4 regions of the Salipaludibacillus sp. CF4.18 genome follow, and region 1 is predicted to be linked to each of the others. Evidence: riboswitches for the same ligand, from Rfam matches in the RefSeq annotation. Region 1 holds a riboswitch; each other region holds the start of a gene.

What was found. A riboswitch is a leader RNA that binds a small molecule or an ion and turns the genes downstream of it on or off. The one in region 1 is predicted to bind cyclic di-GMP.
Region 2: linked by a shared signal. The riboswitch ahead of ACHABW_RS07010 (amidase) and the one ahead of ACHABW_RS02280 (anti-repressor SinI family protein) in region 1 are both predicted to bind cyclic di-GMP.
Region 3: linked by a shared signal. The riboswitch ahead of ACHABW_RS07550 (flagellar assembly protein A) and the one ahead of ACHABW_RS02280 (anti-repressor SinI family protein) in region 1 are both predicted to bind cyclic di-GMP.
Region 4: linked by a shared signal. The riboswitch ahead of ACHABW_RS14210 (EAL domain-containing protein) and the one ahead of ACHABW_RS02280 (anti-repressor SinI family protein) in region 1 are both predicted to bind cyclic di-GMP.

Annotation. Positions count from the first base shown of each region.
Region 1 is NZ_JBIMEV010000002.1:98,518-101,749, forward strand. Features, by position in the region: gene ACHABW_RS02270 (DUF1002 domain-containing protein) at 1-394, shown strand, start outside; gene ACHABW_RS02275 (NfeD family protein) at 680-1,315, shown strand; cyclic di-GMP riboswitch class I at 1,673-1,763, shown strand; gene ACHABW_RS02280 (anti-repressor SinI family protein) at 1,803-1,952, shown strand; gene ACHABW_RS02285 (helix-turn-helix domain-containing protein) at 2,058-2,300, opposite strand; gene ACHABW_RS02290 (helix-turn-helix domain-containing protein) at 2,555-2,890, opposite strand; gene ACHABW_RS02295 (DUF1189 domain-containing protein) at 3,209-3,232, opposite strand, start outside.
Region 2 is NZ_JBIMEV010000007.1:57,356-60,587, reverse strand. Features, by position in the region: gene ACHABW_RS07025 (DeoR/GlpR family DNA-binding transcription regulator) at 1-316, opposite strand, end outside; gene rhaD (rhamnulose-1-phosphate aldolase) at 503-1,327, shown strand; gene ACHABW_RS07015 (H-type small acid-soluble spore protein) at 1,330-1,515, opposite strand; cyclic di-GMP riboswitch class I at 1,734-1,823, shown strand; gene ACHABW_RS07010 (amidase) at 1,872-2,741, shown strand; gene ACHABW_RS07005 (glycerophosphodiester phosphodiesterase) at 2,869-3,232, opposite strand, start outside.
Region 3 is NZ_JBIMEV010000008.1:37,163-40,394, reverse strand. Features, by position in the region: gene ACHABW_RS07550 (flagellar assembly protein A) at 1-1,914, opposite strand, end outside; cyclic di-GMP riboswitch class I at 1,970-2,066, opposite strand; gene ACHABW_RS07545 (fluoride efflux transporter FluC) at 2,281-2,697, shown strand; gene crcB (fluoride efflux transporter CrcB) at 2,688-3,089, shown strand; gene ACHABW_RS07535 (BCCT family transporter) at 3,176-3,232, opposite strand, start outside.
Region 4 is NZ_JBIMEV010000022.1:66,489-69,720, forward strand. Features, by position in the region: gene ACHABW_RS14210 (EAL domain-containing protein) at 1-1,934, opposite strand, end outside; cyclic di-GMP riboswitch class I at 2,062-2,147, opposite strand; tRNA gene ACHABW_RS14215 (tRNA-Arg) at 2,298-2,374, opposite strand; gene ACHABW_RS14220 (Cof-type HAD-IIB family hydrolase) at 2,612-3,232, opposite strand, start outside.

The sequences.
Region 1 (3,232 bases):
TGCCGAATTAGGCGAAGAATATGGTGTTGAAGACGCAACAGAACTAATGGCAAGAATAAAGGAAGCATTAGCGGAAGAAAATATTGAAACGGAAGAAGATTTAAGAGCTCTTATTCAGCGATTAGCGGATGAGCTGGGAATGACACTAACTGAAGAAGAACTTAATGGCCTTGTCTCTTTGTTTGATCGAATGAAAGATTTAAATATAGACTGGGACCAAGTTCAGGACCAGATTAGCCATATTCGTGAAAATATTGGAGATTTTTTAAGCAGTGAAGAAGGGCAAGGTTTCATTGACTCTATTTTAGAGTTTTTCAGCAGTTTAATTGATATTATTAGAGGTTGGTTTAGCTCTGAAGCTTTCTATATTCCAGAAACAAAGAAAACAGCTTAGTTAATCAAAGGCACTTCAAAAGTTTAAACTTTGAAGTGCCCTTTTTAACACTGAAATCTATAGTGTTACTGGGGATTAGAGATTATTTTTTCGTCGAACAGAGAGGCCCAAATCCGCTTTAGGCTGCTGTCCTCCCCGGGTAATGCTTCAGCCTTCTGTTTGTTTTTTAGTTCTTTTACTTTGAAACTAATGAAACTTTTTAGTTTTAGATTCGTATTTACACATATAAGGAAAACATTTGATACAATATAGACATCAGGATTTAGATTGAGAGGAGGAAACCATATGGAATTTTTAGATCAAGCTTCCATCGGGTTCTTAGTTATTTTCCTAGCGACGTTGCTAATATTCGGCGAAATAATGGTGAGGACAAAAGGATTATTCGGGTTGTTAGGTATTGCAATTATGACAATGTATTTCTCCTACCACCTAACCTCAATAGATGAGGGATTTTGGGTTGTCATACTTTACCTGATAGGATTATGTCTTGTTATTTTTGATGGTAAGGTGACCGGAGATGGTACGATAGCTTTTATAGGAATACTTCTAATGGTATTAGGATTGGCTCTCCCGGCACCGGATTTAGTATATGGTGTTTTGGTTGGATTGGCATTGATTATTGCAGCACCTAGTTCATATTTATTTACTAAGGTGTTCCGACCAAGAAAAATGTGGGAAAAGATGACGTTAAAAGACAAATTATCTAGTGAAAATGGATACAATTCAATGAACGATGATTATTATGAGTTAATTGGAAAAATGGGAGTAACCAAAACGCCTTTTCGACCAACAGGGACTGTGGAAATTGACGGTAAGTTATTCAGCGCCACTTCGGATAATCTTTGGATTAATGAAGAGGTAAGTGTGAAGATAATTTCTGTTGATGGGACGAGAATTTTAATAGCGCCAGAGAATAAGTAAAGTAACTAGGAAATCAGCACAGAAAATTTCTTATTAAATGCCAATACTATTGAAACGCTTGGATAAATTATATCCAAGCGTTTTAATTTACTTGGTTTTCGTAATTTGGATATCAATTTATAGTAAATTCTAAAGAAATTCACATAAGCAAATCTTTGAAAGAGTAACTTATAATTAGATTCTTTCTCAGTAATATGAAAAAAGGTGAGTAAAAAGATGTGTTTTGAAGCACATGACAAATTCCCCTAAAATTTTCTAATTATATAGTCTATAATTTAGATACTCTTCGCTATTTATTACTAAATATAGGGTGATTAGTTGTGGTTTTGAGATGTAAATGAATAAATACATACATATTCTAGTAAATGGCAAATCTATTGAAAAATAGAGACGCAAAGTTTCGGGTCTAAGGGGTATTGGCATTTCCTATGATTGCTGAACTGTCTAGTCGGTTAAAAAGTCCCGTTAGGAGGAGTTAACTATTAGGATGGAAAAACAATACCGGTATCAGCTAGATGAAGAATGGACAGATCTAATACTACAAGCAAAAAATTTAGGTTTGAAAACCGAAGAGGTAAGGGAGTTTTTATTAATAACGATAACCAAAAAAAGTGAATTGCGTCAGGACAAAATTTAAGTTCTGCATCATATCTGTTTTATTGTATAGAATAAGTCCGTAGCACCTTGGAAATACCTGGTGCTACAGAAATTTGATGGGTTTAAGGTTATAATCATGTGTTTTTTATGATTGTTGCTGTTGTTTTGGTAAATCTTCCACAATTCTCTCGTGATGCAATAAAGGACTAAGAGGTAAATCTAACGTTAAGAATATACGCTTTACTACATCAATTGAAGGGTTTTTCTTCATATTACGTTCTAAATAGCTTAAATAAGATTTAGATACTCCAGTCTTTCTAGATAATTCTGATAACGTATACCCTTTTTCTTTACGGCGTCGCTTGATCATTTCACTAATCACTTTCATTCCTCCTTGAATGTATATTGCACTTAGTTCATTATAACGCACAAACGTAAATATCGGAAAAATGAAAAAGGAAGTAAATGTGAGCATGTACTATATAAAAGACGATAACTGTTCGTTATATAGTAATTATAACGAATTATGAGGTTTTATATTTTATTTTTCATTCTGTATAATGTACATTATATAACTTTATAAAGAACGTCATTTTAGTAATTTACTTAAGGCAAAATAAAAAGCCCCGCGAAGGACTTTCATTATTTTTTATTTATTTTCCATTTGTTAAATTCCAGAAACTCTTTAAACTCGTCTTTTGACACACCTGAATCCATCGCTTCTCTAACTAAAGCTTGCCATTCATTATCAAGATTACTGGTATGTATATTGTCTAAATCTGATTCATCTTTCAATAATACATTCATATCAATATGTAAGACGGTAGCTATTTTTTCTAGAAACTGAATAGATGGATTTGTTTGTATATTTCTTTCTAATGCACTTAAATATGACTTTGCAACACTTGCTCTATCAGCTAATTCAGTCATAGATAATCCGGCTTCTTTCCGGTATTTTTTAACACGCTCTCCTATCATTTGAGGCCCCCTTAAAAGTCTTAAACACCAGCTAGCCTTGGTGTTGGTTTATATCAAGAACTTTACTGTTCGTTATATAATATTAATATATCACATTTTTTAATGAAAAACCTCTAAATTACATTAATTAAGAATTAATGTTAAAAGAAGATGTATTACGGGAGTCTATTATACTTTTTAAACATCCTTAAAAGCGATGAACAAATCTAGTTAAGTTCGTGCGAATTGGTTTATTGTAGAATGATATTCAAAATTTGAGCGAGCCCTTTAGAGGATTCGCTCAAATTTTGTTTTTAGTGGCTTTAATTTAGCTGAGAACTAAATTTGTGGTTGTTGTGGATC
Region 2 (3,232 bases), on a different contig from region 1:
ATGCTTCATGTACAGTCGAACTTGAATCAGCCATGATTGACATTCCAGAAATAATATAACGCTCTAAGCGCATTGCGATGACTTTCTTTTTCTCTAAATTGCGGGTGTGCCTTGTAGTGTAGGGAAGGTCTTCGGTACTATTAAGCATTGCCCCCCCGTAACTTCTTTGAGCAACACCTTCCTTTTCCAGTTTTTCAAGATCTCGACGAACTGTTTCCTCGGACACCTCGAATTCATTAGCTAGTTCCTTAACGTTAACTTTTCTATCAACATACAATTTATTTAAAATGACTTTTTTACGTTCAAAACCTTTCATTTGACCAACTCCTTTGCTTCTCAATTTTAATCTATTTTTTTGTTAAATGAAACAAAATTGTGACATTTCCTCAATTAAAACCACAACAAACAATTGTTAATATTGTTTGTTGTGGTTTTCGGAGTTATACTTATGATAGTTAAAGATTTTAAAAATACTACGACATAAAGCCAAGGAGTGATTGACATGTTAAATATTTTAGAAGCATCTTTTGTAAAGGAAATGCGAGAAGTTACTGGAAACTTATATCGTTTTGGTTGGGATGAGCGAAACGGAGGGAATGTCAGCTACTTACTCCCGGAAGATAGTCTAGAAAAATATATCGATGTTACCGAAGTGAAAAGAAAAGCAGAGATGAATTTCGATGCTTCAGACCTTGCCGGAAAGTATTTCATCGTGACTGGGTCTGGAAAGTATTTCCGCAATGTTGAAAAGGACCCCTCTGTCTGTTTAGGAATTATCCGAGTCACAAACGACGGGAAGTTTTATGAAGTTCTATGGGGCTTTGAGGATGGGGGAACACCTACAAGTGAATTACCGACACATTTAATGATTCATGCGGCAAGATTAAAAAGAGATCTTAGTCATCGAATTGTCATTCATACGCATACAACAAATATTATTGCGATGACCTTCACTCATGAACTAGATGATCGAGCCTTCTCAAGAACACTATGGCAAATGTGTACGGAGTGTGTGGTTGTTTTCCCGGAAGGTGTTGGAATTATTCCTTGGATGGTACCGGGGACGGACCAAATTGGAGAAGCGACGGCTAAGAAAATCGCGGAAAATAATCGTCTCGTTATTTGGCCTCACCACGGCATTTATGGAACGGGAGCAACAATCGACGAAACATTCGGTTTGATTGAAACAGCAGAAAAAGCGGCACAAGTTTACACAGCTGTTAGAGCTCAAGGTGACATTAAACAAACGATTACTGACTTGCAACTGATGGAACTGGCCGCTCGTTTCGACGTAGTTCCTAAAGCAGGTTATTTAAATGTCGAGTAAGTTTATGGGCCTTCCTCTACGAGACCCGAGAGGTCTACTTCTTGTGAATGATCCATTTCGTCCAATGGAAAAATGGTTGCCGTATTATTAGCTTCATTGAGTTCTTCTATATATACGGGAATTCCGTGATAAGATACGTTGATCATAACTGGTGATTCAATAATTTCTTTTATACGATGATTATCCATAACATCCTCCTTGTCATATCTTCCTTGTATTTTTCACGGGATACGTGAAAGTATGAGAGGAGGATATTGGATGACAGTGAGGATTGAATTGCACCTTTTTAAGTAACAGACAGTATTGATACTATTTCCTATCGCTTAATGATTCCATCGTCGGATTTATTGGTGTGAAAAGCATAGACGAAATCAAGTTATAAATATATAATATGACTAAATATATAATCTGAAAAAGGTAAACTTGACCTAAAGGGAAGGACGCAAAGCCATGAGCCTAAATGCTTATCAAAGCAGATGGTTGTCAGGTTCCCGGGCCTTCTTTTTTATGAGCCTCGGCTTACAGAATAGGGGGGATTTTTGTTATGAAGAAAATTGTGATGGTGGTAGTTTTGTTTTTTGTAATTGCCGGAAGTATATCTTTAAATGTCCATGCATTAGATAAGCAAGACAGAGCCACATGGTTATGGAATCCATGGATGTTTGTGAATGATGAAGATGGAACTGTCACTTTCCTTGAAAGTAAAAACGTGAACAAGGTTTATGTTCAAATCGATCAGGATATGTCGATCCCTCACTATCAAAGCTTTATTGAAAAAACATCAGCAAAAGGAATAAGTATATATGCTTTAGATGGGGGACCTGATTGGGTTGCACCTAAAGGAGCACGTAATCAGTCTAAAATGTTATCATGGCTTGAGAATTACCAACAAGAATCCACTACTGCACAAAAGTTTGCAGGTGTTCATTTGGATGTCGAACCTTATTTGTATAGCGGGTGGAGTAAAAACCAAGCAAAGACAGTAACAGCATTTCAATCCTTGTTAACAGATGCAAAGATAAGAACGGAATCATTGGGTCTACCGTTGGAAGTAGATCTGCCATTCTGGTTTGATGAAATTACTTATAAAAACACTTTCGGAAAAGGAATTCTTGCGGAGTGGGTCATTGCTAACATGGATAGCGTTACCATTATGGCCTATCGTGATTCTGCTCCGATGATCATAGATATTGTCAAAAATGAAGTAGCTTATGCCGGTCAGCACGGAACAGCACTTGTTATTGGCGTGGAAACTGGTCAAACCAGTGAAGGGGACAGGATTACGTTTTATGAAGAAGGAGAAACATATATGAACCAACAACTTGAAATGGTTCATAATCATTATGCCAATTATTTCGGTTTTAATGGCATAGGAATTCATCATGTCGACAGCTGGAAGAACATAAAACCTTAATATTACTAAGTAGTGCCTGTTATTTAGGTGCTACTTTTTTTCTGTATATATTCGCTTTTTATGATGCTTATTTTTCTATTCAGAAAAAAAAGAGGATAATTTTTAGTATCCTCCTTTTGATTTTAAATTACGGTCTTACTTCATCAAGACGATTTGGATAGTCCGTGAAGATACCGGTGACACCCCAATCGATTAGTCGCTTCATTTCCCCTCTAATATTAATAGTGTAGAGATGCACAAGAAGATCATTATCTCGTGCTCTTTGGACAAAGTCTTCGTCAATAACTTCTGAACCATCGTGAAGTCCAAGGTGTGGACCAATTCCGACTGCATATTCACGGATTTCAGCGAAGTCCTCATCAGTCATATCTTCGGGGGAAGGGGTTGTATTTAACCACTCTTTTAGTTCATTTCCTTCTTCTCCATTAATTTCCCACCAAAGCAGTTGTATTAAAGGAATTCCTTCGTTGATAGCATGAATTTTTTGCAGA
Region 3 (3,232 bases), on a different contig from region 1:
ATCTTCTGGAACTTCTATCACTGTTTTCACTCCGGATTCAGAGCCGGCATTCTCAATCCGTACACCTTTTTTCCCGAAAATATAACCCCCCATTAGTTTCCCTTTTATCGTGACTTCGCCGTCAGCATGGATCTTTGAATGAATAGAGCCCTTTCCGGCAATTTGGACATCCCCGTTACAATGTATATCACTATTCATTGTATATAAAAGTTTAATAGTTGAGACTGAATTGGAGGGACTTTGACAAATGTCCAATAGTTCGTATACTTCATCACTAAACGTTTCAAGATCGGATAGGTTATTAAATGCATTAGTGTGATAGACGAGTAACCCTTTATAAATTTTACCGGCAAAGGTTTGCCAACGCCGATCGAGTAAGTTTTGTTTATCGTTGATTAAAGAGATCATCGCTTTACACTTTAAAGAAAAGTCTTTAAATTTTGTTTCCATTAATACTCGAATGGCAGGACCTAATCCTTGACTGTTGGGTTTTATTTGTTGGTAGTGTGGTGATTTGACCAGCTGTTTTAACATCGTTTGAAATTGATGAAACTCCAGAATAAATGGCTCCAATTGTGTGTACATTTGATCAAATACAAGGCTGTTTTTTCCCGCGATTAAAGAACTAGATATGGCATTCCCGGCTACGGTAATGGAGTTCCTCGTCTGAATTATGCTGTGAAGGACACTTCTGTGAATAAACGCAGATCCTTCTGCATCCACCGTCATCTGTTCATTTACGTGCCCTGTTATTTCTACATCGCCCACAAAATGAATGTTTCCGTGTTCTAGATTTAAGTCTCCGTGATGTAAAAGTTTGGGTAATACAGATACTCGAACTAATTGACCGAGTTTCTCGATTTTTGGACGACCATTCTCCGTACTAATCAGTTTATTCTCTTCTTCTAGATAAGAGACGCCACTGCCAACTTTCAGCGTAACTGCTTTACCCGGCTTCGCTTTCATAACATCGCCATAGATTGTGATACCATCTTCGCCACCAGTGGGCTCGTCAACAGTACCTAAAAGTTGCCCTTCTTCGATGGAGGGAATGTAAATGGATTCTCTAAAATCCATCGTTCCATCCACATTTTCAGCAAAATTTAATTTCTTTTCCTTTGTATCAATAGTGAAATTAACCTCACCGTGCTTACCGTGCTTTGGTAGAAGTCCTTCGGCAATGACGAAGGTTTTTTCCTCCAGCGTAGAGCATGCTTCTTTAATTTTATTAGTTTCAATGCCATGAATGACTTTCATTTTGGCTAATTGTTCAAATACATCTTCTTCCATCAATTGATTATTCGGTTGCTTTCTTTCTTTTGGCAGTAAAGTTATCTTTTCATTGGGTGGATGATCCGGTATATAAGGAATCAAATAATATCCGGGCTTAATAGAAAGGATGACAGTCTGTGTCTCTTGATTAACCTTAAGAGACCAAGCTGTTTCTACAGTTTTTGGGGTTAATTCAAATGTAATGGAATCACCTTGTGAGAGAAAGGTTTTCTCTTTAATGATTTCCCCGTTTTTCTTCACTTGAAGTGATTCTGTCGGCTCTATGATTGGTTTTGCAGTATCTGAATCTTTAAAATACAAGTTTCCATCTTTAATCCATGCTTTTCCAAGTAGATTCACTTGTGAAATGTTAGCGGTGGCGTGAGTGCTAGGAGTGCTTTGGTCATGGATTTCTTGTTTAAGCAGCTCTTCCCAGTTCAATTCCTTTTCTGGTATTTCTGAATTTTTTTCTTTAATGACTACTTCTATTTTCACTTTTGATTTACTGAGTCCAAATAAACGATTGGAACCGGAATCTATTACTTTGATTTCTACATCATCTTCTTGTAATTGAAGTTCGTAGAGAGCCTTTTTAACAACGGAATCTCTATTTTTCCCTTGAAATACTAATGATTGAGTCAAGGTTATCACCGCCTCTTTCCATATTATTATGGTTAAGAAACAGGGATTATCCTGTTTCGGTAGCTCAGCCATCATAAGACATACATTTATATTAGTCCGTTAGATCTGTAGCTTTGCGTCTCTATTTTTCAATAGATTTGCCGTTATCGTCAGTCTTTTGTTTAAAGGTGTTAAATTCAAATTGGTAAATAACGTCTAATTACTTTTATTATAAACTTAAATAAGATCTAAATATATATTTTTTTGAAAACATAAAATAATCAATACTACGACCCCACCCCCCGTTTAATTATCAACAATTAATTTGATATTGAGAAATGCTTTATGCGATGATAATGAAAGAGAAGATGAAAGGTTGCGTTCGGGATGATGCAAAAACATGGATGGGTGGTTCTTTCTGTTTTTCTTGGTGGATCTTTAGGGACATTGTTAAGATATTTGATAAATATGCAAACGACGACCCTCCTGTTTCCTGTAGGAACGATTATTGAAAATATCATAGGCAGTTTATTGTTAGGGACATTAACAGGATGGACACTTGTGAAGGTAATCGTACCTGTTTTGAAAGAAGGGATTGGTGTTGGTTTTTGTGGGGGGTTTACGACGATGTCGACCTTAGCGGCAGATGCTGTGCTCTTAGGCGGGACCGATTCAATGGGATCATTGGCGACTTATCTTCTCATATCACTATTCGGCGGGATGTTTGTTGCCGCTATTGGATTGATGATAGGGCAGTACCTTGCTAATAGAAGTGTTAAGAAGGAATCGAGGGAATGGTCATGAACATCCTGCTTGTTGCATTAGGAGGTGGACTAGGCGCCTCATGCAGGTATTTGCTTGGAGCGTGGGTGAAGTCGCACCTAAAACAGAGAAGTATACCAACAGCGATGCTTATGGTGAATATACTCGGCTCCTTATTTCTTGGTCTATTTTTCGGAGGGGTATATCAGGAAGTTCCTCAGATAGTTTATGATGATCTTCCTTTCTTAGTTTTCGCAGTTGGATTCTGCGGAGCATTCACGACATTTTCAACGTTTAGTGTAGAAGCCGTGACCTTATTACAGAAACAAAAAAAGCGAGAGTTTATTACATATGTAAGTTTATCCATAGGAGGAGCTATGATTGCTTTTCTGATTGGAATGTTTCTGGGCAGTCAGGTGATGAAGTTCATTTAAATGAAAAAGGGCACTCAAGTGAAATTCATTTGAGTGCCCTTTTTAATACTCTTAGCTTAATATCATACTCCATTTCATTAGTATGCTTATTTCTTACTATCAGGATTATCTTTGTGTGAATCTTTTACAGTTTTCTTTTCTTC
Region 4 (3,232 bases), on a different contig from region 1:
GCGTCCAACCATTTTCTAAGTTGGCTGCATGTTTCTTGAAGTACCCAGTCGCCAAGAGGAACTATTAACCCTGTTTCTTCTGCTATTGGAATAAATTCGTCCGGAGGGATAAAACCTAGTTTCGGGTGTTCCCATCGTAACAATACTTCTGCACCAATTATTTCAGTCGTGTTTAAATCATTCTGTGGTTGATAATAAAGCTGAAATTCGTTATTTATAAGTCCGCTTCTTAAGCTCGTCTCAATCTTTAATTTACGTTCAACCAACTTATTCATATCTTGTGTGAAAACCTGATAATTATTTCGACCTCGTTGTTTTGCTGCATACATCGCTAAGTCAGCATTTTCAAGAAGACTCTTGACGTCCTCTTCTCCTATGCTTGAACTAATTCCGATACTGCAAGTCGAGTAAACCTCTTGTTGATCAATCATAAATGGTTCATTAAAGGATTGAAGAAGTCTCTCTGCGGTTTGATTGGCATCATCTTCATCCGGGTTATCTAATAAGATAACATACTCGTCGCCACTCAATCTCGCAACGGTGTCCTTGCCACGAACAATAGCTTTAATTCGTTTAGCAACTTGAATTAATAGTTGGTCACCAATTCCATGCCCTAATGTATCATTAATAAATTTAAACCGGTCTAGGTCTAAAAAAATAACGGCTAAGTTTTGCTCCGATTCCGGGTTTACTACTGTATTTTTTAGCTGTTCATTTAGGAAATTTCGATTTGGCAAGCCAGTTAAATCATCATGAAAAGCCATATGTTCAATCTTTTCTTGCATGCTTTTTTGTACTGTAATGTCTTTACATATCCCATATATTCCTTGTATTACTCCTTTAACAATGATTGGGATATTGGTTATCACTAAATCAATTTCTTCCCCTTGTTTATTTACAATCGAACATTCATAATTTTGTGGTGTTGCCTGCAACGATTGAGTGAAATGGTATAAAACCTTTTCTAAATGTTCTTTTTTGAGTAATGGTATAAAGGATTGTTGAATAAGCTCTTCATATTTATATCCTGATAGTTTTTCACAAGCAGGATTAACATTATAGAAATTACCATCTAAGTCCAAAGTAAAAATGGCCTCCGAATGATTCATAAACAAAGAACGATATCGTTCTTCACTTTCCTCCAGGTTTTCCGTCATTAATTTCTCCTGAGTGATATCTTTGCCCATTGATAAAAGAGCCGATTGTCCCCTAAATTGGATCTCTTTTAATGTAACCTCTAAATCTACTGTATTACCCTTTAACGTTGTTACTTTATATTGAGTTGCTTCCTCTGTCTTTCCCTCTAACGGAATATTTGTTCTTTTAAGAGCCGTCTCATGATGATGAGGAATAAGATAATCAAAAATTGATTTACCGAGAAGATCCTTTTGGTTATTAGCTTCTATTATTTTTATTGCAGCATCATTAACAAATAAAATTTCATTATTTCGGTGAATAACGATCGCTTCTGAGGACATTTTTACAATGTTTTGATAATTTGATTCACTTTCTTTTAATTTTAATTCAGAACGCTTTCTTTCTGTAATGTCATAAGCTATGAGAACTGCTCCAATGACTGCGTTATCCTCTGATAAAATTTGATTTCCATTCATGATGTAATTTCTTTTTTCATCGTTTTTCGTTTTGACGGCAATTTCAAGATCATTTACTTGATCACCATCGATTATCCGAAATAACGGGGTTTCTTCTAATGGAATCGGTTTAATACTATCATCATAATATATATCGAAATAGCTCGACCATTCCATAGGAGAAAGATCTCGATCATTGGGAATACCAAAACATTTATGATGGGTAGAATTAGTATGAATGATTGTTCCAAAAGCATCCGCAATAACAATTGCATCTTTTGAATTCTCAAATGCTAACTCATATGTAGAGACTTGATTTAATATCCTTTGTTTAGAAGACACGTCTTTACCCCCAAGTTTTTAATAACTTATCAGACTTTCTTTATATTAACGACTCTCTTCCATAAAACAGAAATAGCTATTCTCAATGGAGAATAGCCAATAATTTTAATATTAAATACTTCGTTATATTGGTAACCAGGCGATCGTAGTTTATTAAACCTTAGACCCTAAGCTTTGCGTCCTATTCTTTAAAATAGTTTGCCTTTTTCTATTATTATACTATTCCCTATTGAAGTTATTCAAACCCTCTAATAATTTCAAATACAAACGTAAGAATATAGCCTAAATAGGTAAACTTGACTAAAACTGTAATACCATTTTAAAAGAAAAACCCCTAGGTTAGAGGGGGTTAAATATATGTAGTGGTGACCCTGAGAGGATTTGAACCTCCGACCTGCCGCTTAGGAGGCGGCTGCTCTATCCTGCTGAGCTACAGAGTCAATTAAGAAAAACGGCAAAGCCGTTCTCTTCTTATAAAAGCTCACTTTCCTATTATAAAGCAAAAGTGAACTTTTTCAAAGTTGCAATGCGCATTTCTAACGTAAACACGCTCATTTTGTAGATCAGCTTGCTCATTCCTCCGTGCTTCTCGCTTATATATTCAGCTATACCGCTCATAACCTCTAACCATAAACATAACGAGTTACTTAGGTAATAATAAAGCTACTTCTTTTATTCTATAACAATCCAAAATGTTTTAATCCGTGTAATATACCATCGTCATCAACGTCTTTCGTTACATACGAAGCCTGTTTCTTCAACGCGTCACCGGCGTTACCCATCGCAACACTATTTACAACGTAGTCAAGCATTTCAATATCATTTGGACCGTCTCCAAATGCATACACATCCTCTTTAGCAAATCCAAGGTGATTCATCACAGCTTCAATTCCCTTTGCCTTAGAGCCGCCCTTAGGCACGACATCTGTAGAAAATTCGTGCCAGCGCACAAAGTCAAACTTCTGAAAACTTTCTTTATATGGACGCATTTCTTCCGCTGTGTTAAATAACAACGCCTGGTAAATATCTCGGCCATTTAAATAACTGGGATCGTAAGCCGGATGTTTAAATTTCAATGAAAGACTGATACTCTCTTCAATTCTAGCATGATATGGTATATTAGCTTTCATATCAAGATGGTCCATATATACTAGAGGGTGATCATTATTCACTGCTGCTTCAGTTAAACGAATAAGTTCCGTATCATTTAATGGATTCGTTAAAATCTCTTCATCTCCTACTTTCACATATTGTCCGTTGAAGCTAATAAAAGTATGTATGCCCAGTTTTTCGCGCAA